3 regions of the Parafrigoribacterium mesophilum genome follow, and region 1 is predicted to be linked to each of the others. Evidence: predicted binding sites of a transcription regulator. Region 1 holds the regulator's gene; each other region holds the start of a gene.
What was found. The regulator LexA, encoded in region 1, represses DNA repair genes until DNA is damaged. The targets are predictions, from matches to a motif close to TCGAACANNTGTTCGA.
Positions count from the first base shown of each region.

Region 2: ABFX56_RS12150 (HNH endonuclease signature motif containing protein) is a predicted target of LexA. The motif match lies at 6,655-6,670, and genes of this name have one in related genera.
Region 3: ABFX56_RS05240 (HNH endonuclease signature motif containing protein) is a predicted target of LexA. The motif match lies at 2,126-2,141, and genes of this name have one in related genera.

Region 1 is NZ_JBDJAF010000004.1:50,933-60,542, forward strand. Features, by position in the region: gene hisB (imidazoleglycerol-phosphate dehydratase HisB) at 1-65, opposite strand, end outside; gene ABFX56_RS13380 (histidinol-phosphate transaminase) at 62-1,138, opposite strand; gene ABFX56_RS13385 (LysM peptidoglycan-binding domain-containing protein) at 1,169-1,540, opposite strand; gene lexA (transcriptional repressor LexA) at 1,829-2,572, shown strand; gene hflX (GTPase HflX) at 2,591-4,108, opposite strand; gene ABFX56_RS13400 (class I SAM-dependent methyltransferase) at 4,151-4,795, shown strand; gene dapF (diaminopimelate epimerase) at 4,771-5,646, opposite strand; gene miaA (tRNA (adenosine(37)-N6)-dimethylallyltransferase MiaA) at 5,639-6,556, opposite strand; gene ABFX56_RS13415 (regulatory protein RecX) at 6,571-7,185, opposite strand; gene recA (recombinase RecA) at 7,197-8,282, opposite strand; gene ABFX56_RS13425 (DUF3046 domain-containing protein) at 8,557-8,799, opposite strand; gene ABFX56_RS13430 (helix-turn-helix domain-containing protein) at 8,998-9,306, opposite strand; gene ABFX56_RS13435 (ATP-binding protein) at 9,496-9,610, shown strand, end outside.
Region 2 is NZ_JBDJAF010000003.1:99,011-108,620, reverse strand. Features, by position in the region: gene ABFX56_RS12175 (homoserine dehydrogenase) at 1-916, shown strand, start outside; gene thrC (threonine synthase) at 916-2,013, shown strand; gene thrB (homoserine kinase) at 2,013-2,972, shown strand; gene rho (transcription termination factor Rho) at 3,119-5,389, shown strand; gene prfA (peptide chain release factor 1) at 5,395-6,474, shown strand; gene ABFX56_RS12150 (HNH endonuclease signature motif containing protein) at 6,751-8,229, shown strand; gene prmC (peptide chain release factor N(5)-glutamine methyltransferase) at 8,378-9,247, shown strand; gene ABFX56_RS12140 (HAD family hydrolase) at 9,228-9,610, opposite strand, start outside.
Region 3 is NZ_JBDJAF010000001.1:1,101,899-1,111,508, reverse strand. Features, by position in the region: gene ABFX56_RS05245 (sulfurtransferase) at 1-606, shown strand, start outside; gene ABFX56_RS05240 (HNH endonuclease signature motif containing protein) at 616-2,064, opposite strand; gene ABFX56_RS05235 (ABC transporter substrate-binding protein) at 2,496-3,389, shown strand; gene ABFX56_RS05230 (amino acid ABC transporter permease) at 3,393-4,382, shown strand; gene ABFX56_RS05225 (amino acid ABC transporter ATP-binding protein) at 4,379-5,146, shown strand; gene ABFX56_RS05220 (glycosyltransferase) at 5,218-6,687, opposite strand; gene hrpA (ATP-dependent RNA helicase HrpA) at 6,749-9,610, opposite strand, start outside.

The sequences.
Region 1 (9,610 bases):
AGCGACAGCTCAATGCTGGACTCGCTGGTTTCACGTCTCAGGTGCGCTTCACGCTGGTGCGTCATCCGTCAAGCTTAGCGAGAGCGTTCAGGAACGCCGTGGTCTCCGGCTCGGTGCCCGCGGTGACGCGCAGGTGGTGCGCAATGCCGAGGTCGCGGATCAGGATGTCCTGCTCGAGCAGGGCCTCGAACATCGCGTGCGGGTCGTTGACTCCGCCGAACAACACGAAGTTGGACCAGCTCGGCCAGACCGTGAACCCCAGCTGGGGTAACTCCCGGAGCAGACGGTCGCGCTGCTGCTTGATGTCGTCGACCATCGCCAGCATCTGACTCGAGTGGGCCAGCGCCGCCGTCGCCGCCGCCTGAGTGAGTGCCGACAGGTGATAGGGCAATCGCACCAGACGCAACGCGTCGACGATGGCCGGGTCTGCGGCCAGGTAGCCGAGTCTGACTCCGGCGAAGGCGAACGCCTTGCTCATGGTGCGGGAGACCACGAGCCGTTCCCGCCCAGGGAGGAGCGTCAGCGCGCTGGGTAGTCCGGCGGGTGCGAACTCGATGTAGGCCTCGTCGACGACGACGATGCCGGAGGTGGCCTCGTAGGCGGCGGCGATCGTCTCCAGCGACACCCCGGTTCCGGTCGGATTGTTCGGCGAGCAGAAGAACACCACATCCGGCTGCGTGGACTCGATGCCGCGCACCGCCGTTTCCGGAGAGATCTCGAACCCTGGGTCGCGCGGGGCGGTGACCCAAGTGGTTCCGGTGCTCGCCGCGATGATGGAGTGCATGGAGTAGGTGGGTGGGAAGCCGAGCACCCTCCTACCCGGCCCGCCGAAGGCTTGGAGCAGGTGTTGCAGCACTTCGTTGGAGCCGTTGGCCGCCCAGATGTTCTCCGGAGCCACCCCGTGCCCGAGGTAGCCGGCCAGGCTGTGCCGCAGTGCGGTGAATTCCCGGTCCGGGTAGCGGTTGGCGCCGCGGACGGCCACCGCCAGCGCCGCCACGATGTCGGTGGCCACGGACTCCGGGATGGGATGCGTGTTCTCGTTGACGTTGAGAGCGATCCGTACCGGTTTCTGCGGTGCCCCGTACGGCGTGCGGCCCCTGAGGTCGTCCCGGATGGGCAGGTCGGAGAGAGAAATCACCCTGCCATCGTATTGCCGTGCTGGGCTTCGTCAGTGCGAGTATCGGCTCGGTATCGCCAGTCGCTGACCCGGCTGCACGTCGGCGCCGTCCAATTGGTTCAGGTGCACGATGTCGGACACGACATCGCGTGGATCGGCGGATGGCGCCAGAACGGCGGCCAGTTGCCACAATGACTGACCCGCCGCCACGGTCACTTGCTGGAACGCCGCCGAACTGGCCGTTTCGGTCGCGGCGGCGACACCGTTGGCGGTGAACATCAGGGCACCGGTGATCAGCGGAATGGCCGCCAGGGCTGTGAGGACCATTCGGCCGCGTCGGGTGATGCGCAGCCGCGGTGCGTGAACGCTCGCGCCGGTGGAGACCACCGCGTTTCCGCGTGGTCGAGTCGGGGTGGGAACCATGTCGTTCACCTTTCTCACCGTGCTTGCTTTTACCTGCTGGTCTTTACCGCTGGCTTCTACACTGTGCTGCGTTCGCATTCGGCGCTCGGCCGGGAGCGCCGAATGCGAACTCACGTTCCGAACATACATTCGTCTACCTTCTTCGTGCAACCTTTTTCTTTCGATCCGCCGACATTTTTTATCGACACACCGTCGAACACACCTTTGCTTATCCCGCGGCTCGGCGGTACAGTATTGGTGTCGGCATCAGCAAACCAGGCACCACTGACATCGAAGATCGGACATGACATGGACACCGCAGATCAGGCAGCCGCAGCCACGACCGACCGGGCGGCATCGGCCCAGAAGCTGCCCCGGTCCAAGCGCGGCACCCGCCGGCGCAAGAGCCTCAGTGCCAAGCAGATCGCCATCCTGGAGGCGATCCGGCATTCGGTGGAATCCCGCGGCTACCCGCCGAGCATGCGCGAGATCGGCGACGCAGTGGGCCTATCGTCACTGTCCAGCGTGACCCACCAACTCGGTCAGCTCGAACTGAGCGGCTACCTCCGTCGCGATCCCAAGCGGCCGCGGGCACTGGAGATCCTTATCGATGTGCCGCATTCTTCCGGCGCCGCGGAGTCCGGCGCGGCCCCCTCCGATGCGCGGATCCCCGTGGGCGACGCCGCCATGGTCCCGCTCGTCGGTCGCATTGCCGCCGGCATCCCCATCACCGCAGAGCAGCAGATCGACGAGGTGTTCCCACTCCCCCGGCAGCTCGTCGGCAAGGGCGAGCTGTTCATGCTCAAGGTGTCGGGCGAGTCGATGATCGATGCCGCGATCTGTGACGGCGACTGGATCGTGGTGCGTCAGCAGAACACCGCGGAGAACGGTGACATCGTCGCGGCCATGCTCGATGAGGAAGCTACGGTGAAGGTGTTCCAGCAGCGTGACGGACACACCTGGTTGCTTCCGCGGAACACGAGTTTCGCCCCGATCCTGGGCGACCACGCCGAGGTGCTGGGCAAGGTCGTCGCGGTACTGCGCGCGGTCTAACCGAAACGGGTTACCCGGTCAGGCCGGGTTCGCGTCGGCAACGTGCCGGTCGCCGGGCACCACGTAGTCCTGCAGTTGCGCCGCGTGCTGCTCGGTGACCAGGGCGGTGACCGCCGTGCCACCTTCGACGTACGCGGTGTCCAGGATGCGGCCGCGCTCGTGCAGAGCGGAGATGACTTCGCCGCGATCGTACGGCACGAGTAATTGAAGCCGGATCGACGGTTTCGGGAGCAGCTGGGCGATACACTCCAGCAATTCGTCGACGCCCTCGCCGGTGCGCGCCGAGGTTAAGACGGCTCTCGGCTCGAGACCGCGCAGCACCAGCCGCTCATCCTCGGTCACCAGGTCCGCCTTGTTGAAGGCAACGATCTCGGGAATGTCGCGGGCACCCAGCTCCCCGATCACGGCCCGCACGGTCGCCAGCTGTCCTGCGGGGTCCGGATGCGAGGCGTCGACCACGTGCACGATGACGTCGCCGTCGCGTACCTCTTCCAGCGTCGACCGAAACGCCTCGACGAGCTGGTGCGGCAGGTTCCTGACGAAGCCGACGGTGTCCACCAGCGTGTAGACCCTGCCATCCTCGGTCGTGGACCGTCGCACGGCGGTGTCGAGCGTGGCGAATAACGCATTCTCGACGAGGGCGCCGGTGCGCGTGATCCGGTTCAGCAGCGAGGACTTCCCGGCGTTCGTGTAGCCGGTGATCGCCACGGATGGGACGGCGTTGCGGCGCCGGTTGGCCCGGTTGGCCTCGCGCGCAGGCGCGAAACCGGCGATCTGTTTCCGCAGCCTCGCCATGCGGGTGTGGATCCGGCGACGGTCGAGTTCGATCTTGGTCTCACCGGGGCCGCGCGAGCCCATCCCGGCTCCGGCGCCGCCGACTTGCCCGCCGGCCTGGCGGGACATCGACTCGCCCCAGCCGCGGAGCCGGGGCAGCAGGTATTCGAGTTGGGCCAACTCGACCTGGGCCTTGCCCTCGCGGCTCTTGGCGTGCTGGCTGAAGATGTCGAGGATGACCGCGGTGCGGTCGATCACCTTGACCTTGACGACGTCCTCCAGGGCGCGGCGCTGGCTGGGCGCAAGCTCGGTGTCGGCGATGACGGTGTCGGCACCGAGGGATGCCACCAGGTGAGCCAGTTCGGCGGCCTTGCCCTTGCCGAAATAGGTGCTCGGGTCGGGGGTGGGACGACGTTGCAGCACGCCGTCGAGCACGACGGCTCCCGCCGTCTCCGCGAGAGCTGCCAGTTCGTGGAGCGATGTCTCGGCTTCGTCGAGCGTTCCACCGGAGTAGATGCCGATGAGGATGACGTTCTCGATGCGCAGTTGCCGGTACTCGACCTCGGTGACGTCCTCGAGTTCAGTCGACAAACCGGGTACACGCCGCAGCGCCCTGCGTTCTTCCCGCTCGTACTGGTCACCGTCGGCACCGCGGGGCTCGTCCCAATCGGCGTGAACGACCTGCGCTCGGGTGGTCGACCGATCGAGCACCCGGGCGATGAGATCGTCCGAATCGGCCTCGTGGGGCTCACGTCTGTCCATTCGGTTAACCCTAAGCCCTCCCACTTCGGTAAGTTCTTCTCCATGGCCAGCGAGCAATACTTCACTTCGAACCCGGAGAGCGACCCGCATCTGCGCCAGTTCCACGCCACGTTGGCCGGACGGGACTACGAACTGACGACGGCGAGCGGCATCTTCAGTCCGGAACGGATCGATGCGGGCACCCGAGTGCTGCTCGCCAACACGCCACCTGCACCCCCGGGGGGCGATCTTCTCGACCTGGGCTGCGGATGGGGTCCGATCGCGCTGACCCTGGCCTTAGAGGCCCCGCATGCCACCGTCTGGGCCGTCGATGTGAACCGGCGGGCTCTCGATCTGGTGAAGCGCAATGCGCAGGCGCTGGGGCTGAGCAACGTGACCGCCTGTCACCCCGACGAGGTACCGGAGCACGTTCAGTTCACCTCGATCCGTTCCAACCCGCCGATCCGGGTCGGCAAGGGCGAACTGCACGCCATGCTGCTGCGCTGGCTGCCCCGGCTGGAGGAGGGCAGCGACGCCTGGCTGGTCGTGCAGAGGAACCTCGGCTCCGACTCGCTGCACCGCTGGCTCGACGGCGCCCTCTCGGCCGACTTCACCGTCGCGCGCGCGGCCACGAACAAGGGATACCGCGTGTTGCGGGTGCGTCGGCGCTCGGAAGCTGTGGCTCAGACCTCGACCACGCCGCTATAAGCGAATTCCGCCGGACCGCTGAGCGACACGTGCTCGCCGTCCTCGGCCGGCCACATCCGGACGCCGAGCGTGCCGCCTGGCACCTCGACCTTCCAACGATTCGGCGCTCCGGCTCCGGCCCAGTGCCGGGTCGCCAACGCCGCGGCGACCGCACCGGTGCCACAGGACAGCGTCTCGCCGCTGCCGCGCTCGTGCACCCGCATCCGAATGTGTCCCATCCCACCCTGGATCATCGGGTCGACCGGGACGACGAATTCCACGTTGACTCCGCCGATCTCCTCCGGCTCCACCACCGGGATGACCGAAAGGTCGGCCGATTCGAGCTCCGCCACGCTGGACAGCGCAACGACCACGTGCGGATTGCCCACGTTGATGCGCAGTCCTGGCCTAGCCACCTTGAGGTTCTTGGCGCGCACCAGCGGCTCGCCGTCGTCCAGTCTCCAGCGGCCGAGATCCACCTGGTAGCCGCTCAGGTTGCGCTGCACATCGCGCACGCCGCCGCGGGTGCCGATCGGGAGGGTGCCGCCTTCGGCGAGCTCGGCGAGTCCGTTGTCGAGCAGGAACTTCGCATAGACCCGGATGCCATTGCCGCACATCTCCGAGGGCGACCCGTCGGAATTGTGGTAGTCCATGAACCATTCGGCCGCGTCGTCTTCGGCGAGAGCCGCGGCGCCGTCAGGCAGGCCGCGGGACCGCACCGCCCGGATGATCCCGTCGGCGCCGACGCCGAAATGACGGTCCGCCAAGGTGGCGAGCTGACGGGGTGTGAGGTCCACTTCGCCGTCGGGATCGGCGAACAGCACGAAGTCGTTTCCCGTGCCGTGGCCCTTCGTGAAGGAGATTTCAGCCATTGGATAAGACTAGTTGCACAGCACGCGAGATTCGCTCAGGGTCATCGTAGTCGAGCCAGGTGGTGAGCTTCTCGCGCCGGAACCAGCCGACCTGCCGGCGCGCGTACCGCCGGGTGAGCGCCGCGGTCAGCGCGATGGCCTCGGCCTCCTCGACTCGGCCGGCCAGCTGCGCGATCGCCTGGGCGTAGCCGATCGCCCGGCCAGCGGTCCCCGCCTGCTCGATGCCGCGCGGCAGCAGTGAGCGCACCTCCTCGACCAGGCCAGCGCGCCACATGCCGCGCACGCGATCATCGAGGCGCGCCACCAGTTCGGCGCGCGGGGCACGAAGGCCGAGGATCGTCGTCGGCATCCAGGTGCTGGTCTGCGCCGGCAGGCCGGCCCCGAACGGTGCACCGGTCAGCTCGACCACCTCAAGAGCGCGAACGATTCTGCGGCCGTTGTGCGGTCCGATCGCCTCGGCCGCGACCGGGTCCACCGCCGCGAGCCTGTCGTACAGCGCCGCGGTGCCATGGGCCGCCAATTCGGCCTCGAGCCGACCGCGGACCGCGGCGTCGGTGCCCGGGAAGCGGAAGTCGTACAGTACCGAGGAGACGTAAAGCCCGGAACCGCCCACCAGGATCGGGACTGCGCCGCGGTCGAGGATGTCCTGCACCGCCTTGCGCGCCGCGTCCTGGTAGCGGGCCACGCTGGCGTCCTCGCTGACCTCGAGCACATCGAAAAGGTGGTGCGGGATCCCGCGGCGGGCAGCGACCGGTAGCTTGGCGGTGCCGATGTCCATGCCGCGATACAGCTGCATGGCGTCGGCGTTGACGATCTCCGCCGCCTCGCCGTGGGCTGCCAGCGCCTCCGCGAGGTCGAGTGACAGGTCGGACTTTCCCGTCCCGGTGGCGCCGACGACGGCGACTAGCATTCTGCTCTCACCGGTCAGTCGAAGGCCACGCCGGACCGGTGCCCCGGCAGCGCCTCGCGCACGGCGGCGCGCACCACCTCGGACGAGTACCCCTTGCGCATCAGGTAGCCGCTGAGCCGGCGCACCGCGGTCTCGTGATCGAGCCCGGTCAGCCGACGCGCCCGGTCTTGTGCCAGGTGCGCCGCGGTGGCCTGCTCGTCATCGTCGTCGATCTGGGCGAGGGCGTCGTCGATGTGGTGCTGCTCGACGTGCCGGCGCCGCAGCTCCGCGGTCAGTGCCGACCGGCCGAGCCCCTTGCGTTGGTGCCTGGTTCTGACCAGCATGTCGGCGAGGGCGCCGTCGTCAATGAGACCGAGCTCCTCGAGTCGCGCGAGTTCGGTCGCCACGGCATCCTCGTCGAGGTCCCTGGCGCGCAGCACCTGCTCGAGTTCCCAGCGAGACATGTCGCGCCGGGTCAACGCGCGGATGCTCGTCTCCCGAGCCCGGGACTTTTTCGGGCGAACCGGAGCCGGGGTGTCCGCCTGAACAGGAGCACCGGCGACAGGCGTGCCGGCGGTAGGAGCGCCGGGGACAGGCGGCATCACCCCGGGGAGATAGGTCACCGGGGCGAGGCCGTCATCGGACTTCATCTGCCGACTCGTCACACTGCCTTGCGCGCTGCCGTGGGCTCGGCCGCGGCCTTGGCGGCATCGGCGGCTGCCTTCGTCGCGGCAGCGATGGCCTCGGGGTCAGGCATGATGCCGAGCTTCATCTTGATCTTGCGCTCGATCTCGTTCGCCGTCTCGGGGTTCTCCATCAGGTACCGACGTGAGTTCTCCTTGCCCTGACCGAGCTGGTCGCCGTCGTAGGTGTACCAGGCGCCGGACTTGCGCACGATCTCGTGCTCGACACCGAAGTCGATGAGGCTGCCTTCGCGGGAGATGCCGACGCCGTACAGGATGTCGAACTCCGCCTGCTTGAACGGCGGCGCCATCTTGTTCTTGACAACCTTGACCCTGGTGCGGTTCCCCACCGCGTTGGTGCCGTCTTTCAACGTCTCGATTCTCCGGATGTCCAGGCGCACCGAGGCGTAGAACTTCAGTGCCTTGCCGCCAGAGGTGGTTTCCGGGCTGCCGAAGAACACGCCGATCTTCTCGCGCAACTGGTTGATGAAGATCATGGTGGTCTGGGTCTGGCTGAGCGCGCCGGTGAGCTTGCGAAGCGCCTGCGACATCAGCCTGGCTTGCAGGCCGACGTGCGAGTCGCCCATCTCGCCTTCGATCTCGGCACGCGGCACGAGGGCGGCGACCGAGTCGACGACGATGAGGTCGATCGAGCCGGATCGGATCAGCATGTCGGCGATTTCCAGCGCCTGTTCCCCCGTGTCGGGCTGGGAGACCAGCAGGGCGTCGATGTCGACACCGAGCGCCTTGGCGTACTCGGGATCCAGGGCGTGCTCCGCGTCGATGAACGCCGCGATGCCTCCCGCGGCCTGGGCGTTGGCGATGGCGTGCAGTGTCAACGTGGTCTTGCCGGAGGACTCCGGTCCGTAGATCTCCACGACGCGACCGCGGGGCAACCCGCCGATGCCGAGCGCGACATCCAGCGCTATGGAGCCGGTGGGGATCACTGCGACCTGAGCGCGTTCGTCGCTGCCCAGGCGCATGACCGAGCCCTTGCCGAACTGACGGTCGATCTGGGCGAGAGCACTTTCGAGCGACTTCTCGCGATCTGCTGGTGATGGCATGGTGTTGGTCCTTAGCGGTTGTGGATGGTGTGCCTACAGGCTGACGCGTGTGCTCCTGGCCGGTGGTGCAGGGCCCGGTAACACTGCGACAAGGCGGGTGTTGAGTTGTTCGAACGACGTGCATCGTCGTGCGAGTCACACGGTACGCCGGGCCTGCGACATTGACGTGCAGGACAGGCCGATTGTGAATAACTCGATTCGATGTCGCCTTGGGAGGAGTCTAACAAATGGCCGAAGACATGTTCGAGGCGGTTCGGCCGGCGAGTCGCGACGGTCAGCGTCCTTTTCGGATCTGGCCGACTCCGTAGCGGCGCTCGGAAGGAACATCCATGTCCGCGCACAGGGCCAGCCAGACATCGCGCACCGGCACCCCTGCCGCGATGGCTCGCTCGGCCGTGACATCGCCCAGAGCACCACCGCTATCCAGAGTGGTCAGCACGAGGTCACGCACCAGGGCGCGACCGTAGACGTCGCCGAACTCGTCGGTCACCGCACGCCAGAACTCACTCAGTCGCACTGTTTCACCCGCACTACTTCACCCGCACTGTTTCCCCCGCACTGCTTCATTCGCATTGTCGCATCCAGACCGTCCTTGTCGAAAAGGCCCACCAACGACAAACGCGGCCACCAAACACAAACGCGCCCCGGGCCCGCGTTAAGCGAACCGGAGCGCGTCTGCTGTGAAACAAGTAGTGGGCGAAGCAGTGAATGGCGTCTAGTGGACGACCATTCCTGCATCGAAGTCCGCGACAAGGTCGTCGGGAACCGTGTCGGGAATCACATTGATCCCCTCGACGATGGCCAGACGATCCCCTACTTCACGCATGATGACGGAAATCGGCGTCTCCAACGCATCGGCGACCGACGCAAGGATTTCCGAGCTGGCCTCTTTCTGACCACGCTCAACCTCACTCAGGTAGCCGAGTGCGACACTCGCTTTGCTCGCGACCTGACGAAGGGTACGACCCTTCTGCAGACGAAAGTCCCGGAGCACGTCACCAATTTCCTGACGAACTAGAACCATTGGACCCTCCTCGTAATTCTGACTGTGCCGCCTGTTGACTTCCGATAGCCACGTAACACTACAACCATCGATCCTCACACTCTAACCAGTACAGTCTGTATTGCGCTTGTTAACTGCTATCTGTAACGGGATCGAGACTGGAATGATTCCCCGACGGTGACCCGTGTGAATCTAGGTCACACTGGACGTGTGGTCCGGTCACTGTCGCTGCGCATGCAACTGCTTCTCTTGCAGGTTGCCATCGTGTTGATCACCGTGGTCGGCACCGGAATCGTCGCCAGCTGGTTGCAGGAGCAACAGCTTC
Region 2 (9,610 bases), on a different contig from region 1:
GATCCCCATTGTGCGCCCGCTGCGGGACAGCCTTGCCGGCGACCGGATCAAGCGCATCCTCGGCATTGTCAACGGCACCACGAACTTCATCCTCGATCGAATGGACACCGCGGGGGAGAGCCTCGAAGATGCGCTCGCCACGGCCAGCGCCCTCGGTTACGCCGAAGCCGACCCCACCGCCGACATCGAGGGCATCGACGCCGCCCACAAGGCCTCGATCCTGGCCAGCCTGGCCTTCCACGTTCCCGTGCCGCTGTCCGAGGTGCACCGCGAGGGTATTACCGGGATCACGCTGGCCCAGGTCGACGCGGCCCGCAAGGCCGGCTACGTGGTGAAGCTGCTCGCCATCTGCGAGCGTCTCACCGACCCGGAGACCGGATCCGAAGGCGTCAATGCCCGCGTCTACCCGGCGCTGGTGCCGCTGGATCACCCGCTCGCGGCGGTGCGCGGGGTGAAGAACGCCGTGTTCATCGAGGCAGAAGCCGCCGGGGACCTCATGTTCTACGGGGCGGGGGCCGGAGGTCTGGAAAGCGCCTCCGCGGTGCTCGGCGACCTGGTCTCAGCGGCCCGCCGGCACGTGATCGGCGGACCGGGCCTCGCCGAGTCCAACCACGGCCACTTGCCCATCCTGCCGATCTCGAAAGTGCTCACCCGCTACCAGATCACCCTCACCGTGCTCGACCGGCCCGGCGTACTCGCCGCGATCGCCACGGTGTTCAGTCAGCACGGCGTGTCGGTGGAGAACGTGGAGCAGTCGGTGCGCCGACTCGCGCCCGGCGACTCGGTGGCCACCGCTACCCTGGTAATAGTGACCCACAAGGCCCTGGAATCTGACCTGGCGGCAACCGTCACCGCCGTGGCCGCCAATGATGTGGTGAGTTCTGTCACCTCGGTTCTCAGAGTGGAAGGTATGTAATGGGTGTTCTCACCGTCAGCCGGCAATGGCGCGGCGTTCTGCGCGAGTACGCGGACCGCCTGGACATTTCGGATGCGACGCCGATCGTCACGCTCGGCGAGGGCGGCACACCGCTGATTCCCGCCGCCGCGCTGTCGGCACGCACTGGCGCCAAGGTGTGGGTGAAGTTCGAAGGCACCAACCCGACCGGCTCCTTCAAAGACCGCGGCATGACGATGGCCGTCTCCAAGGCACTCGAGCACGGTGCGAAAGCGGTCATTTGCGCCTCCACCGGGAACACCTCCGCCTCGGCCGCCGCCTACGCCGCCCATGCCGGGATCACCGCGGCCGTGCTCGTCCCCGAAGGCAAGATCGCGCTAGGCAAACTGAGCCAGGCCATCGCCCACAACGCCCAGCTGATGCAGATTCAGGGCAACTTCGACGACTGCCTCGAGATCGCCCGCGACCTGGCGAACAACTACCCGGTGCACCTGGTCAACTCGGTCAACCCCGACCGCATCGAAGGCCAGAAGACGGCGGCGTTCGAGATCGTCGAAGTGCTCGGCGACGCCCCGGACTTCCACATCGTCCCGGTCGGCAACGCCGGCAACTACACCGCGTACACGCGCGGCTACACCGAGGAATTGACCCGGAGCGCCACCACGAAACTCCCGCGAATGTTCGGCTTCCAAGCCGAGGGCAGCGCGCCCATCGTCCGCGGCCACATCGTCACGAACCCCGAGACGATCGCCAGCGCGATCCGGATCGGCAATCCGGCATCCTGGGAGCTCGCGACCGCGGCCCGCGAGGCCACCGACGGCTACTTCGGCGCGATCAGCGACGAGCTCATCCTGCAGGCGCACCGCATCCTCTCCGCCGAAGTGGGCGTCTTCGTGGAGCCCGCCTCCGCGATCGGCGTTGCCGGACTGCTCGAGCGCAGCGCGGCCGGCGCCATACCCAAGGGCGCCACCGTGGTGATCACCGTCACCGGGCACGGCTTGAAAGACCCGCAGTGGGCCGTGCACAACGCGGACGGGTCCGAGTTCACCCCCACCATCGTGCCCAACGACACCGCCGAGGTGGCCAGCGCCCTCGGGCTGTCGAAAACACCGGCCTGATGGCAGCTGCCCGTGGGCTCGTGTCGCGCTCGGTGAGCGTGCAGGTACCCGCCACGACCGCCAATCTCGGGCCCGGCTTCGACACGCTCGGCCTCGCACTGTCGCTCTACGACCACATCACGGTGACCGTGCGCGAGGAGCCAGGTGCCAGCGTCGACGTTCACGGCATCGGCGAGGGGGATGTGCCGACGGATGCCACCAACCTCGTCGTACGCACCATCGCGCACACCTTCCGCGCGTTCGGGCAGGAGCTGCCTGGCCTGCACATCACCGCGCACAACGCGATCCCGCACGGGCGGGGTCTGGGCTCCTCCGGTGCGGCCATCGTCTCCGGGGTGATGGCCGCCAAAGGCCTGCTCGACGGAATCGTCTCGATGGACGCCGGAACCCTGCTCGCCATCGCCAGCGAATTGGAGGGCCACCCCGACAACGTCGCCCCAGCACTGTTCGGCGGGCTGACCATCGCCTGGACCGGCGACGACGGACCGCACTACAAGAAGCTGTTCGTGCACCGCGGCGTCTCACCGTTGATCTGCGTTCCGCAGGCCACGATGTCGACCAAGGTCGCGCGAAGCCTGCAGCCGGCATCCGTGCCGCACGAGGATGCGATCTTCAACGTCTCGCGCTCCGCCCTGCTGATTGCCGCGCTCATCCAGAGCCCGGAATTGCTGATGGCGGCCACCGAGGACCGGCTGCACCAGAGCTACCGCGCCGTGGCGATGCCCGAAACCGATGCGCTCATCGCCACGCTGCGCTCCGCCGGCTTCCCCGCGGTGGTCTCCGGGGCCGGACCGTCCATCCTCGTGCTGTGCAGCGACCCGTCGCAGCGTCTCGCAGCCGCCGAACTGGTGCAACGTCACCAAGCCACGCCGTGGCAATCGCTGCTCCTGGCCGTGGACTTCAAAGGTGCTACAGTGATAACGCATCCGGTAGAAATCTCGGCCTCATCGGCTGATTAGCCCGGATTGCGCAATCACTAGCACTCGCTTCATCACACACCAACCCTGCGCACCCGCTCAGACCGAGCGTGATGATCGTCAAGCTCCGCTGCGAGGGCACCGTACAACTCGGTGCCGTATTCGTCAGGGGAAAGGAATCACTCTTAGTGACTGATGTCATCGTTCGCGCCACCTGGCCGGACCCGAGCGTCAAGCTGACCGACCTGCGCGTTTCCGAGCTGCAAGCTCTGGCCGCACAGGTGGGCATCCGTGGCGCTTCCAAACTTCGTAAAGGAGAACTCGTGGACGCAATCTCCGAGGCCCAGAACCACACCGATATTCACCAGGACGATGCCGCCAGCACCGCCAGCACCACCGCACCTACCGAACCCGCCGCGGAGGCGGGAGTCAAGAAGCGCGCCCCACGGCGCGCCACTGCGCGCGGCGGAGTCGTCACCACCACGGCGCCGAAGGCCGCGCCTGCCGAGCCGCAGGCCGCACCCGCCGCACCCCAGGCCACCCCGCCGACCGAATCGCACGCTCCGGCACAAGAGGCGCACACTCCGGCTGCCGACCAGCACCAGGACGAAGCCGCACCGGGCGAAAGCCGGATCGGCGTTCGTGAGCCGGCTGGCGCGCGTGCCCGACGTGCCCGCGCCGCCATCGACGCCGCGGCATCCGGCACCAAGCTCGCCGCCGACCACGTCGCCCACGCCGAAGCCGGCGTCGACCTGGCCGCCGAGCGCACCGAACGTCCGTCGCGCGCGAAGTCCGGCCGGCAGACTCGGACAAAGGATGCCGCAGAAAACGCCGCGACCACTCAGGGCGTCGAGGAGGGTTCGGCCGCCACTTCGGCATCCGAGACCGAGCAGGTTAGCACCGAGAAGGTCAGCACAGATCAGGTCCGCACAGGGCAGGTCAGCACCGAGGCCGGCACCGATAAGGCCGACGCCGAGCATGGCAACGGCGAGCATGGCAACGGCGAGCAGGCGGCTCCGTCGCGGAACCGCAACCGCAATCGCAACCGTAACGGCGGCGATCGCGGCGACCGCGGTGACCGTCAGCAGGGCGACCGTCAGCAGGGCGACCACCAGCAGGGCGACCGTCACGGCGACGACCAGCACGGCGATGACCACGAGGGCGGCCGAGGCGGCCGCAACGACCGCAGAGGTGACCGCCAGGATCGCCAGCAAGACGGCGACAGCGAGAGGGGCGGGCGCAGCCGGTACCGCGACCGCAAGCGCCGTGGCCAGAGCGACGACTTCGAGCCGGAGATCACCGAGGATGACGTGCTCATCCCGGTCGCCGGCATCCTCGACGTGCTCGACAACTATGCGTTCGTGCGCACCAGCGGCTACCTGCCCGGCCCCAGCGACGTCTACGTCTCGCTAGGCCAGGTCAAGAAGTACAACCTGCGCAAGGGCGATGCCGTGGTCGGCGCCATCCGGCAGCCCCGTGAGAACGAAAACACCAGCCGTCAGAAGTACAACGCCATCGTCAAGGTCGACTCGATCAACGGCCTTCCGGTGGAGCAGGCAGGCGAGCGCGCCGAATTCGGCAAGCTCACCCCGCTCTACCCGACCGAGCGGCTGCGCCTGGAGACCGAGTCAGGCAAACTGACCCCGCGCATCATCGACCTCGTGTCGCCGATCGGCAAGGGCCAGCGTGGCCTGATCGTCTCACCGCCGAAAGCGGGCAAGACGCTCGTGCTGCAGGCCATCGCCAACGCCATCGCGAAGAACAACCCCGAGGTTCACCTCATGGTCGTGCTCGTGGACGAGCGCCCAGAAGAGGTCACCGACATGCAGCGCACGGTGAAGGGCGAGGTCATCGCCTCCACCTTCGACCGCCCCGCCGAGGACCACACCACCGTCGCCGAGCTCGCCATCGAGCGGGCCAAACGCCTGGTCGAACTCGGTCACGACGTCGTCGTGCTGCTCGACTCGATCACCCGCCTGGGCCGTGCATACAACCTGGCCGCTCCGGCGTCCGGTCGCATCCTCTCCGGCGGCGTCGACTCCTCGGCGTTGTACCCGCCGAAGCGGTTCTTCGGCGCGGCCCGCAACATCGAGGACGGCGGCTCGCTCACCATCCTGGCCACGGCGCTCGTGGAGACCGGATCCAAGATGGACGAGGTCATCTTCGAGGAGTTCAAGGGCACCGGCAACATGGAGCTGCGCCTGTCGCGCCAGCTCGCCGACAAGCGGATCTTCCCCGCGGTGGATGTTAACGCATCCGGAACCCGCCGTGAGGAGATGCTGATGGGCGTGGACGAGACCAAGATCACCTGGAAGCTGCGCCGCGCCCTCGCCGGGCTCGACACGCAGCAGGCGCTCGAGCTCGTGCTCGGCCGGCTGAGGGACACGACGAGCAACGTCGAATTCCTCATGCAGGTGCAGAAGTCGATGCCGTCACCGGCAGGCGCGAAAGAGGACTAACACCCATGTTCGAGTCAGTGAAAACCTTACTGGCCGAGCATGAGGACCTTCAGGGACAGCTGTCCGATCCGGCCCTCCACTCGGATCCAGTGCGCTCCAAGCGCGTCAACCGGCGGTACGCCGAGCTGAGCCGGATCGTTGCGGCATACCACGAGTGGCGGGAGCTCACCGATGACCTGGCGGCGGCCACCGAGATGGCCGACGAGGACGAGTCGTTCGCGGAGGAGATCCCGGAGATGCAGGAGAAGCTGGACATCGCCCAGGAACGCCTGCGTCGCCTGTTGATCCCGCGCGACCCGGATGACGGTCGTGACGTGATCATGGAGATCAAGGGCGGCGAAGGCGGTGCGGAGAGCGCGCTGTTCGCCGCGGACCTGCTGCGCATGTACCTGCACTACGCGGAGTCCAAGGGCTGGAAGACCGAGCTGCTCGAGCGCAACGAGAGCGATCTCGGCGGCTACAAGGACGTGCAGCTGGCGATCAAGTCCAACGCGACCGACCCGGCGCAGGGCGTCTGGGCGCACCTCAAATACGAGGGCGGCGTGCACCGCGTGCAGCGCGTACCGGTCACCGAGTCGCAAGGGCGCATTCACACCTCCACCACGGGCGTGCTCGTGTTCCCCGAGGTGGACGAGCCCGACGAGGTCGAGATCAACCCGAACGACCTCAAGATCGACGTGTACCGCTCCAGCGGTCCCGGTGGCCAGTCGGTCAACACGACTGACTCCGCGGTGCGCATCACCCACCTTCCGACCGGCATCGTCGTGTCGATGCAGAACGAGAAGAGCCAGCTGCAGAACAAGGAGGCCGGGATGCGCGTGCTGCGCGCCCGCATCCTCGCCCAGCAGCAAGAGGAAGCGGATGCCGAGGCCTCGGCGGCCCGCAAGAGTCAGATCCGAACCATGGACCGGTCGGAGCGCATCCGCACCTACAACTTCCCCGAGAACCGCATCGCGGACCACCGCACCGGCTACAAGGCCTACAACCTCGACCAGGTGATGAACGGAGCGCTGGACCCGGTGATCGAGTCCTGCATCGCCGCGGATGAGGAGCACCGCATCGCCGAGATCGGCGAGTCCGTCTAACCACACCTTCAACCGGTGGTCGAGCCTCGTCGAGACCTGCCTCCGGTGGTCGAGCCTCGTCGAGACCTGCCTCCGGTGGTCGAGCCTCGTCGAGACCTGCCTCCGGTGGTCGAGCACCGTCGAGACCTGCCTCCGGTGCTCGTGGAACCAGTGTCAGTGGTCGGGTGTTCACTAGAAGTATGGAACACGTCTTCGCAGTTGGAGTGACAACCGGCCGTCCTAGTGCCGAGTTATCGTGTCGGCACCAGTGTCAGTGGCAGGGTGTGTAATCAGATTATGGAAGACATCTTCGATCGCCAGGCGCGGATCGCGGCGTTGCTGGCCGAGGCCGAAGCGGTGGAATGGATGCCGGAATGGATGCCGGAACCCACCGCGGAGTGCACGCCGGGCTGGCGGCCGGATGGCGATAGCATCCCCGTTGTCGGGATGGGTGTCGGCAGTGGCGCCGGCATGGGTGCCGACGCGGCGGTGGCTGCGGGTGCCGACGGGGACCCGGATCTGGATGACACCGACCCGGTGGTGCGTCGGTGGCGGATCGAGCAGGTGGTTGCAGTACGGGCACAGATATCCCGGCTGCAGGCGTTGGAGCACCGCCAGTTGGCGGCTCTGGCCCAGACGGTGGAGGATACCGTGGCGCCGGGTACCGGCGGTGCGGAGCTTGAGCAGGCGATGCGGTCGTTGACGGCGGAGTTGGCGGCCGCCTGCCGGGTGTCGGCCCCCACGATGCAGGCCAGGCTGGGATTGGCGCACCTGATGGTGCATAATTTCCCGGCCACCCTGGAGGGATTGCAGGCCGGCCGGGTGGAGTCCGGGCATGTGCGCACCATCACCCTGCATGGCGGCAGCATTACCGATCCGGCCGACCGGGCCGAATATGAACGCCTGGTGTTGGAGCGGGCCGGTCGGGTTACTCCGGGCCGGTTGACCAAGTACGCGCAGTTGACCGCGTCCCGGGTCGGGAAGGTGTCCTTCCAGGACCGGCACAAGAAAGCCAGGGAGGCCCGGTGTGTGCGCTTGTCCGACGAGGATGATGGGATGGCCACGTTGACCTTGTATGTGACCAAACTGCTGGGTACGGCCATCTGGGACCGGCTGACCGAGCAGGCCAAAGCCATCCATAGCGCCAACACCAGCACCGACGATCAGGCCAACACTGCGTCTGATCCGCGTACGTTTGATCAGATCCGCACCGATTTGGCTACCGAGCTGTTGTTGACGGGGCAACCCACCGGTGGGTCGGATGCCCCGCATGCCGCGGGTATCGGTATCCGCGCCGAGGTGTCGGTGGTGATCCCGGTGCTGTCGCTGCTGGGCCAGGGTAAGGATCCGGCTGTGCTGGCCGGGCATGGTCCGATCGGGATGGATGACGCGCTCCGGTTGGCCGCCGATGCTCCGGAGTGGGTGCGGGTGCTCACCGATCCGGTGGCCGGGATGGTGCTCACCGTGGATAAGTACCGGCCCTCGAAACGATTACGCAGATTCTTGCAGGTCCGGGATGGCCGATGTCGGTACCCGGTATGTAACCGGGCCCCCCAGCGTACCGAGATCGACCACACCTTCGCGTGGGAGTTCGGCGGTAAGACCACACCAGAAAATCTGGAATGTTTATGCAAAAGCGATCACACGCTCAAACACCACAGTGCCTGGACGGTACGCCAAGTCGCCCCCGGCATCCTGGAATGGACCAGCCCCCTCGGCCAGGTCATCACCGACCTACCCGACACTGACATCCCCGGCAACATCCCACCCTTCTAACCACAGGCAGGGTCTCGACACTTCGACAGGCTCAGTGGAGTCCAGGCTCGACCACCGGGGGGCTGGGGCGGGGCGAGCTCGACCACCGGATCGGCTGGGCACGTCGCGCGCGTGAGGCGGGTCGAGCGAGGGGTGGCGGGATGAAAGGATGGAATCGATGGAACTGACTGTGCGTGCGCTACGGGATGCGGCGATCGAGGCGCTTGGGGCTGCAGGCATCCTCGACCCGGACGTCGACGCGGAACTGCTCATAGGTCACGCGCTGGGCATGAGCCGCGGACAGGTGCAAGCCGGCGCGGTGACCGGCGCGACCGTGTCCCAGGAGTGCGCGACCGCCGTCACCGACGCCGTCACTCGTCGCTCTCGGAGAGAGCCGCTTCAACACATCACCGGCAGTGCGCCATTCCGTTTGCTCGAGCTCGCGGTGGGTCGGGGAGTGTTTGTGCCCCGTCCGGAAACCGAGACTGTCGCCCAGTACGCCATCGACTCCTTGCGCGTTGTCGCCTCGCCTGAGCCGGTCGCCGTCGACCTCGGAACCGGCAGCGGCGCCATCGCGCTGGCCATGGCCACCGAAGTTCCGCACGCAGTGGTGTACGGGGTGGAGAACTCGCCGGCAGCCTTCGAATGGACGCAACGGAACTTCCGTCGCTATGGCAAGGACAACGCCCATGCGGTCTTCGCCGACATCGCGGATGCACTGCCCGAGTTGAATTCGGCCGTGGATGTCGTGGTCTCCAATCCGCCGTACATCCCGGCCGACGCCGTTCCGATAGACCCGGAAGTGCGTCTGTTCGACCCTGACCATGCCCTCTACGGCGGAGTGGACGGACTGGATATCGTGCGCGAGGTCTCCATCACCGCTCGGCGCCTGCTACACGCGGGCGGGGTGCTGGTGATCGAGCACGGCGAACTGCAAGCGGAGGCCATCCACCAGCTACTCGCGGATGACGGCTGGCGCGCGACTGCCACCCACCAAGACTTCCTCGGCCGCGACAGGGCTACGACCGCGCTGCGCTGAACTCCTCGATCGCTGCCAGCAACTCCGACCCCGTCGTGAACAAATGCCCCGTAATGCCCACCGATTCCGCGCCCGCCACGTTTTCCGGCAGATCATCGGCGAAGAACGCGTCACGCGCCGGCGTACCGTATCGCTCCAGCACCCGTTGGAATACGATCGGATCCGGTTTACGCGCCGAATAGTCGCTCGAGGTGAACAGGTGCTCGCCGAACAGCGGCACCAGCTCCGGTGCGAGCGTGCCCAAGTGCTTGGCGGCCAGCGGCCCGTTATTGGTCAGCAAAGTCACTTGGCCGAGCTCGCCGGCTCGGGCGACGGCCTTCAACGATTCCGGCAGCGGCGTCATCGCTCCGCCGCGGATCGACA
Region 3 (9,610 bases), on a different contig from region 1:
GCCGCGGCGCGGCGTTGGGGGATCAACCCCTCAGATACGGTGGTCGTCTACGACGACCTGGGCGGACACTCGGCGGCGCGGGCCTGGTGGCTGCTGCGGTACGCGGGAGTGGTGGATGTGCGGCTCCTGGATGGCGCGCTGGCCGCGTGGCGGGGCGCCGGCTTGCCGCTGCAGTCCGGCGCGACCTCCGTCGCCCCGGGCACGATCCACCTCGACTATGGCCACCTGCCCACGCTGTCCATGGAGGAGGCCGGCAACCTGCCCGAGCACGGCATCCTTCTGGATGCCCGCGCGGCCGAGCGTTTCCGCGGTGAGGTGGAACCGGTCGATCCGCGCGCGGGCCACATCCCCGGCGCGGTCAGCGCACCGGCGTCGGGGAACCTTGGTACCGACGGCACGTTCCGGTCGCCGGCCGAACTGGCGGCGCGCTACGAGCAGCTCGGTGTTCGGCCGGACACCCCGGTGGGCGTGTACTGCGGGTCTGGCGTCACCGCGGCGCACGATGCGCTCGCCCTGATGGTCGCCGGTTTCTGGCCGGCCTTGTATCCGGGCTCGTGGTCGCAGTGGTCCAACCATCCCGAGCGCCCTGTCGCCACCGGAGAATAAGTTCACATTTCACCCGATGAGTTGGGGTAGTGCGTAGCGGGCTTTGCCGCCGAGGCGGGGGGTTTGGGCGAGGTCCATGTGAGGTGGTGGGATGAACCAGACCTGGCCGTGTTGGTCGATGCGGATGGTCCAGCCGTCGTTGTGAATTCGGGTGTGGCAGGGCGGGCAGAGTAAGACCCCATTGGTCAGGTCGGTCGGCCCGGTGTCGCGGTTCCACCAATTGATGTGGTGTGCCTGCGTGTAGGGCAGGTCGAGTCCGCATCCGGCGCATCCGCCGTCGCGTTCTGCCAGGGCGATGCGTTGGGCGGGGGTGAACAGTCGGGCGGCGCGTCCGAGGTCCAGAGGGAGGCTGTCGCCACCGAGGACGGCGGGAATGATGCCGGCGGTGGCGGCCAGTTTCCGGATGGTGCCGGCGGAGGCGGGTTGGTTCAGTCCGTCGATTGTGCCGTGCCCGACGCCGTCCACCAGCGTCTCCAGGCTGGTGCGGACTACCAGGGTGGTAGACGGGGCTGCCGGTACCCGGTTGCAGCCCAGAGCGTGGCCGGCGATCATGGCCAGCGCGTCGGCCTGCAACTGCGGAATGGTGCGGGTGTCTTCGAACAGCGGGCCGTCCGGATGGACGCCGGAGAGTCCACCGTGGGAATTGTCGGTCTCAGCATCGCGTCGTGCCCGGATGTTGTGGGTGACGATCGCTTCGATCGCCGCTTTCACCGGCGCCGCGGACTCGGGATCCAGATGGGCGCTCAGGTGGAGCATTCCGTTGCTGTCCTGCCGCAGGTACACGGCCCGGTCCTCCCGCAGTTCCTCCTCTCTCGGTTCGATGCCGTCCTGATCAAGCCGGGCCTCGGCCTCCTTGATCGCTCGGAACAACGTTTCCAACGGAATATCCCCGGCTCGCTGGGCCAGTACCTGTTCGTAGGCGTCCGCCTGAGCCGGGTTCGCCCGGCGGCCAACCCGATCCAACATGGTGGTGATCGCCCCGGCCGCCTCCACACTGATCACGCCTTTGGACAGTGCCTGCGCCACGTGTGGGTGTGCGGGCGGTAACGGTTGCCCGGTCAGCGACCTGCGGGCGGCGGTGGCCTGCCCGACCAACACGAATCGGGAAGCGCCCGATACGCTGCCGCCGGTGACGGAGGCGATCAGGTGGGACGGGTTCTGGAACCCTTGCCGCTTGGCCAGGCCCTGGCTGCCCGCCTCGGCCGGAGAACGCCTGGCAACCTCGGCCGCACCACGGGCCAGCAGCCCGTTCACCTCCCGGGCTAGGCGCCCGATGGCATCCATGGTGGCCACCAGCCCGGCATCACTCATCGATTCCAGATCGACCTGGACGGCATCCGCCACGTTGCCGGTGTCGCCAACTTCAGGGGACCGACCGGCGAACGCGGGCCGGCCACCAGACCAGACAGCATGCAACGACGTCAGGTCGTCCATCAGTGACTGCAACGGCTGGTTCATAACCCCAACTTGCCACCCACCACTGACATTCGAGTGGCACGGAGCAGAGAAAGTGGGTGCACCGGACGCACATTCGAAGACCGTTACCGAACTGTGACATATACGTCCAACTGCGTCAGTGAGCAGCAAGGGCGGCCCGCCGACGCATTTCAACTCTTGTCATCGAAACGGTACGCTGACGGCAAATCCCGTGCTACTCGGTGGAGTAGGCTCCCAATACGGCTGTCACAACGATGTGCCGTCGTGTGTACTTGATATGGGGATTCCACGTCATATGTTCGCCAGACCAGGCACTATTTCGCCGTCTCACGCACGTCCCGCGGATGTCCCACCGCGTCGCACCCCGCCTCGGCGTCTTCCCGCCCACGTCTTTTGTGACCCTGCACCGCACCAAAGAGATAGTTCCGATCAGAGACAGTAAGGAAATCAGAATGCGTTCCAGATATGCATTGCCGGCCATTGCGCTGGCCGCCGCACTCAGCCTCACCGGCTGCGTCAACAACTCGACGACACCCGCCGCTTCCGGCTCGGACACGCCGGGATCGACGGCCGTGGATGCAGCGGCCGTGGCGCTCTTGCCTGCCGACATCAAGAAGAACGGCAAGCTGATCATCGGCATCGACCCGGCCTACGCGCCGAACGAGTTCAAGGACGACGCCGGCAACCCGGTCGGTTGGGACGTCGAACTCGCCGACGCGATGGCCGCGAAGCTGGGCCTGAAGACCGACTACCAGGCGTCCAGCTTCGACAAGATCATCCCGAGCATCACCGGTGGCACCTACGACATCGGCGTGTCCTCCTTCACTGACAATGTCGAGCGCGAGAAGGCCGTCGACTTCGTCAACTACTTCACCGCCGGCGTGCAGTGGGCCCAGCCGATCGGTAAGACCGTCGACCCCGCCAACGCCTGTGGCTTGACCGTGTCCGTGCAGGCGACAACCTATGAGGAGACCGATGAACTGCCGGCCAAGTCCAAGGAGTGCACCGACGCCGGAAAGGCGGCGATCACCATCCTGAAGTTCGACAAGCAGGACGACGCGACGACGGCCGTGGCGACCGGCCGTGCCGACGCCATGAGCGCCGACTCGCCGATCACCCTGTACGCGATCTCCAAGCTGAAGGACAAAATCGAGCCGGCCGGCAAGTCCTTCGAGGATGCCCCCTACGGCATCGCGGTGAAGAAGGGCTCGGACCTGACCAAGGCTCTTCAGGCCGCGCTGCAGTCGATGGTCGATGACGGCAGCTACACGAAGATCCTTCAAAAGTGGGGCGTGGAGAACGGCGCGATCGACAAGATCACGATCAACGCGGCGTCCAAGGGCTAATCCATGAGTTCCCCAACCACTGGGCCGGCGACGGGGGCAACCTCGTCGCCGGCCGGCGGCGGTCACCCCCAGCCGATCAAGGCGATTCGCCTCCATCATCCATGGCGCATTGTCTTTGCGGTCGTGCTGGTCTTGGCGCTGGCCCTTTTCATCATCGACGCCGCCCAGCGCCCGGCCTATGGCTGGGAGAACTTCAGCAAGTACATCTTCGACCGGCGCATTTCGCAGGCGGCGCTCAACACCCTGCTTCTGACCGTCTATTCGATGGTCATCGCCATCATCCTCGGCATTACCCTCGCCGTGATGCGGCTCTCCGAGAACCCCGTCGTCAAGGGCGTCGCGTGGCTCTACCTCTGGGTCTTCCGGGGCACCCCTGTGTACGTGCAGCTCGTGTTCTGGGGCCTCATCTCCACCATTTACGCAACGATCGACATCGGCATCCCGTTCACCGCGCCCTGGATGGTGTTTCAGACCAAAGCCGTCATCGACGTGTTCTGGCTGGCAGTCATCGGCCTGTCGCTCAACGAGGCCGCTTACATGGCCGAGATCGTCCGCGCCGGCATCCTGTCCGTTGACCGCGGCCAGGATGAGGCCGCGACCGCCCTCGGGATGTCGTGGCTCCAGACGATGAACCGGGTGATCATTCCGCAGGCGATGCGGATCATCATCCCGCCCACCGGCAACGAGGTGATCTCGATGCTGAAGACGACGTCGCTGGTGACGGCCGTGCCATACAGCTTCGACCTCTACGGACGGGCACGCGACATCTCGGTGGTCATTTTCGACCCCATCCCGCTGCTGCTCGTGGCCTCCGCGTGGTACCTGCTGTTCACCTCGATCCTCATGATCGGCCAATACTTCCTGGAGAAGCGGTTCTCCCGCGGGATTGGCCAGGCCCGGCCGGAGAAGAAGAGCACTCCTGAAACCGGCCCTATCTCGACGAATATCGCAGCGATCCGCGCCGATGCACACGGTTCGGAGCACACAAAATGACCGACGTCCCCATGGTGCAAGCGGTCAGCGTGTCCAAGAGCTTCGGCTCCAACGAGGTCTTGAAGAGCATTTCGCTGTCCGTCAATCGCGGCGAAGTGCTCTGCATGGTCGGTCCGAGCGGGTCGGGCAAGTCGACCTTCCTGCGCTGCATCAACCACTTGGAACGCGTGGATGCCGGGCGTCTCACCGTCGACGGCGTGCTCGTCGGATACGAGGAACGGGGCGACAAACTCTACGAACTGCGCCCCAAAGAGGCCGCCCGGCAGCGCCGCGACATCGGCATGGTCTTCCAGCGGTTCAACCTGTTCCCGCACATGACCGCGATGGAGAACATCATCGAGGCGCCGATTCGGGTCAAGGGCGTGAGCAAAGCATCCGCGATGACGCGCGCCCGCGAGCTGTTGGAACGCGTCGGCCTCGGCGAAAAGGCGGGTTCGTATCCTGCGCACCTCTCCGGCGGACAGCAGCAGCGCGTCGCCATCGCCCGGGCGCTCGCGATGGATCCCAAGCTCATGCTGTTCGACGAGCCCACCTCCGCTCTGGACCCTGAGTTGGTCGGCGAGGTACTGGATGTGATGAAGGCGCTGGCCGCGAGCGGAATGACCATGATCGTGGTGACCCACGAGATGGGTTTCGCGCGGGAAGTGGCCGACTCTCTGGTGTTCATGGACGGCGGCGTTGTGGTGGAATCGGGCGATCCGCACGAGGTGCTGGGCAACCCGCAGCACCAACGCACCAAAGCGTTCTTGTCGAAGGTGCTCTAACAGAGCCGGACGCCCGAGCGATGGGTTCCGGACGACCGATGCGTCCGCGGCGGCCGGTTTCGACCGGAAGGCTATCGCTCGGTGGTCAGCAGGGTGCGGAACAGTCGTGACCACGACGACATCGCACGCTCGACGCTCATCTGCGCCGCCGTGGCTCGCGCTCCTGCGGACAACGTCGCGATCAGGGCGCTGTCGCCGAGAACCTTCGTCATGGCGTCCGCCAGCGCCCGGATGTCGCCAGCCGGAACCAGGAAGCCGTTGCGTCCCGAGACCACCATTTCGCCAGGGCCGTAATTGACGTCGTAGGCCACGACGGGACATCCGCGGGCAAAGGCTTCGGTGATGGCCAATGACTGCCCCTCGTACCCGCTGGACACCGTCAACAGTGCGGCGTTCTCCAGCTCGACCGCGGCATCCGGCCGATAGCCGCGCAGCCGCACGGCATCGCGCAGTCCCAGGCTCACGATCAGCTCGGTGAGGCTCTGCGCCGCCGGGCCGTCGCCGAAGATGTCGAACCGGGCCCTGGGATTCGACTCCCGCACCAGCAGGAACGCTCGGATCGCACTGTCCACCCGCTTCTGCGGCGCGAGCCGGGCGATCATCACGGCCCGGTTGACGTCCCGGTCGGCCCTAGTGCGCGGCGGCGCCGCGTCCACAGGATGAGGGATGACGGCAAAACGGGTCGGCCGGCCGAACCGCCGAATCACATCCGCTTCCTGCTTCGCGGTGAGCCAGACCACGGCATCGAACTCGCCCAGCTTCTCGAACCACGACTGCCACTGCGGCTCCATGTCGGAATTCCAGCGATACGGCGGACGGGTGTGGGCGTTGTGGACGGTGTGGATGATCTTCACCGACGTCGTGCTCAGCGGTGTGATCAGCTCGCCGATCTGTCGCGACTCGCAGATGATGAAGGTGGGCAGCCGGGGGTCTCCGGAGGCGATGACAACCGAAAGCCAGGCTCGATACAGTTCGCCGAAGCCGCGGAAGTGGCCGGCCGGCATTCCGTCGCGGAACACCGTGATCGCCTCGGTGGAGTGGTGCCAGTCCTGGCGGGACAGGTACGGGGTGCGCAAGAGGGGGCGGCCCCGTCGGTCGAGATAGTCCGTGTACACGGCGGTGCCCGTCGGCGATGCGAGGGCCCGCCATACCGTGCGCCAGGGCACGCCCTCGGAGTCGAGATCGGTGCTCGCGACCAGGGCGCCGGCATCCGTTGCCGGCTGTTGCAGCGGGCGGGCGGCCTCGTGCAACCAGGTCGGGTCGTTTCTGGCGTCCTGATAAAGGTTGCGGACAACGGTGCGCTCATCGGCCAGTCCCATTCTCTGGAACTCGGCGAGGTCCTCGGGGCGCTCTGCCGTGAAGTCGAAACTCACGAGCAGCGGGCTGGCGCCCCCGACGTGGCGGAAATGCCTGGCTCGCCGCAGCAGCGCTACCGTCTGACCGCCGTCCAACCCAGGGTGCAGTCGGCTCGTTGCGATCAGATAGTTCGCCGGCGGAAAGACCGGCGCCTGATCGGCGAGTGATTCGGATGGTCGGGCCACAGGCCCCACTGTACTGAGGATCTGTGCGGCGACCACCGGTGACCGCTCGGGCGTGCCACCGTCACCGGCTGCCGAGAACCTTGGTGATGCGTTGCAGGGATACCGATTCGGCTGTGCCGAGGTGCTGCGCGAACAGGCTCAGCCGTAGCTCTTCGAGCAGCCAGCGTGCGTGGACCAGCTGGGGCGGAGCATCCGGTGTCTGCGGAAGCGTCCCACCCGCGGCGCGGTACCGTTCGGTCGCGGTCTGCACCTCGGTCAGCCAGGCGCGGTCTCGCGCGGGATGCTCGGCGAGCTTGGCCACCCGGTGGCTGATTCCCCGCAGGTACACCGGCAGGCGCCGTAGCTGGGGCAATCCGGTGCGGGAGACGAATCCGGGGAACACCAGCGAGTCCAGTTGCTCACGGGAGTCTGCCAACGGGGCGATCAGCGCCATGCTGGATGCCGCGCTGATCGCCTTCTGCGCCGCGCGGGATTCGGCGAGAACGGTTGCCACCAGGCTCACGGTGGTGAACAGGTCCTGGACGATGGAGGCTGAGACGAGGTCCCGCACCTGTTCGAACTGCTGTTTCGTCCACACCTCGTCGTCGCCCAGGGCGGCGTCGACGCACGCGACCAGGCAGTCCTCGAACAGCTGGCCCGTCGTCCGGTACGGGCTGCCGGCAAGCGACAGTTTTTCGGCGCCGGTGAGGTGCTGCTGCACGTACGCGACGGGGGATGGGGTCGCGAGCAGCAGCATCCGCCGCACCCCGGCATGGTGCTCACGCGCCTGATCGGCTCGGGTGCTCATCAGCCGGATCGACACCGACCCGCCCCGGTCGACGAGCGCGGGATAGGCACGCACCGTGTTGCCGGCCTGCTTCGTGTCGAGGATCGGCGGAAGCGCGTCGAGATCCCAGGAGGTGAGGCCGTCCCGCTCCAGAGCGTTCGGGGTGCGCACATGCACGTGCGCGACGGATGCCCGGGCTCGGGTCTTCAGTTTGTGCTGCAGACTCTCGAGATCTTTGGATGCGGCCACCTGCCGTCCGCGTTCGTCGACGACGCCGAAGGTGACTCGCAGATGGTTCGGAATCCGGTCCAGGTCGAAGTCCTCGGCCGTCACCGGCGTGTGTGTCTGACGCTGGATTTCGGCGGCGAGGTACTCGCACAGGCTCGGCTGGTTCTCGCCAGAGTCCGACGACGGGTTCTCGGGCACGTCCTTCAGCAACCGACGGGCCCAGTCTGCGGCCGGTACCACGTTGCGTCGGATCGCCTTCGGCAGCGACTTGATCAGCGCCGTCACCAGCTCCTCGCGGAAGCCGGGGACCTGCCAGTCGAAGCCGTCGGGTCGCAGCCGGGCAAGCAGGGCGATAGGGACGATCGCGGTGACGCCGTCGTCCTGCGCACCCGGTTCGAACCGGTAGTGCAGGTTCAGTTGCTGGTCGTCCTGCCGCCAGATCTCCGGGTAGGCATTGTCGGGCACCTCGTCGGTGGGCGCCTCGCTGCCCTCGATGAGGTTTTCCCTCGTCATGGTGAGCCAGTCCGGCGTCTGTGCCAGTGCCTGCTTCCACCACTTCTCGAATCCGCGCTGTGTGTTCACGTCGGTGGGGATGCGCCGGTCGTAGAACTCGAAGACGACCTCGTCGTCGTAAAGGATGTCCCGCCGGCGGGTGCGCTCCTCAACCTCGACCAGCTGCTTGCGCAATGCACGGTTGGCACGGTCGAACGCCGACGCCCGCTGGTCGATTCGGCTCAGATCCCAGTCACCGTCGACCAGGGCGTGGCGGATGAACAGCTCGCGCGCCTGCTCGGGGTCGACCCTCGCGTACTGCACCCGCCGGCGGGCCACGATCGGAACACCGTACAGGGTGACCCGCTCGTAGGCCACCACCGAGCCCTGGTTCTTTTCCCAGTGCGGTTCGCCGTAGCTGTGCTTGGCCAGGTCGCCGGCCAGCGGCTCGGCCCAAGCCAGATCGATCGCCGCATTCATTCTGGCGAACAGCCGGCTGGTCTCCACCAGTTCGGAGGTCATGATCTCGTTCGGTTGCTTCTTGGCCAGAGCCGACCCCGGGAAGACGGTGAACCGGATCTGCCGGGCGCCGATGTAGTCGCCTTGCTTTTTCTTGTCCTTGTTGTCTTTGGCGAGGTCCTTGATGCCGATCTGGCTGAGCAGTCCGGCCAGCAGCGACCGGTGGATCCCGACGCCGTTGGCACTGGCCTCGCCCACGGTCAATCCGAGCGGCTTCGTCATCCGTTTCAACTGCCGGTAGACATCCGCCCACTCCCGCACCCGCAGAAAGTTGAGGTACTCGTTACGGCACAATCGCCGGAATTGGTTTCCGCTGAGCTCCTTCTCTTTTTTCTTCAGGTAGTTCCAGAGGTTCAGCAGGGTAAGAAAGTCGCTGGTGGGATCGGTGAACCGCGCGTGAGCGGTGTCGGCTTGCGGGCGCTTCTCGAGCGGACGTTCTCGCGGGTCCTGGATGCTCAGCGCCGCCACGATCGCGATCACCTCGCGGGTGACGCCGTGCTTGCCGGATTCGATCACCATGCGAGCCAGCCGCGGATCGATGGGCAACTGGGCGAGCTGCTTGCCGATTTTGGTGATGATCGGTTTCGGCGCCCGTGCCGATCGTCCAGACACCGCCCCCAGTTCGGCCAGCAGGTCCAATCCGTCCTTGATGCCGCGCGAGTCCGGTGGCTGCAGGAACGGGAAGCTGGCGATGTCACCGAGGCCGAGCGAGATCATCTGCAGGATGACCGCGGCCAGATTGGTGCGCAGGATCTCCGGTTCGGTGTATTCGGGGCGGCTGCGAAAATCCTCCTCGGAGTACAGACGGATGGCGATGCCATCGCTGGTGCGGCCGCTGCGGCCGGACCGCTGGTTGGCCGAGGCCTGCGAGATCGGCTCGATCGGCAGCCGCTGGATCTTCGACCGCACGCTGTAGCG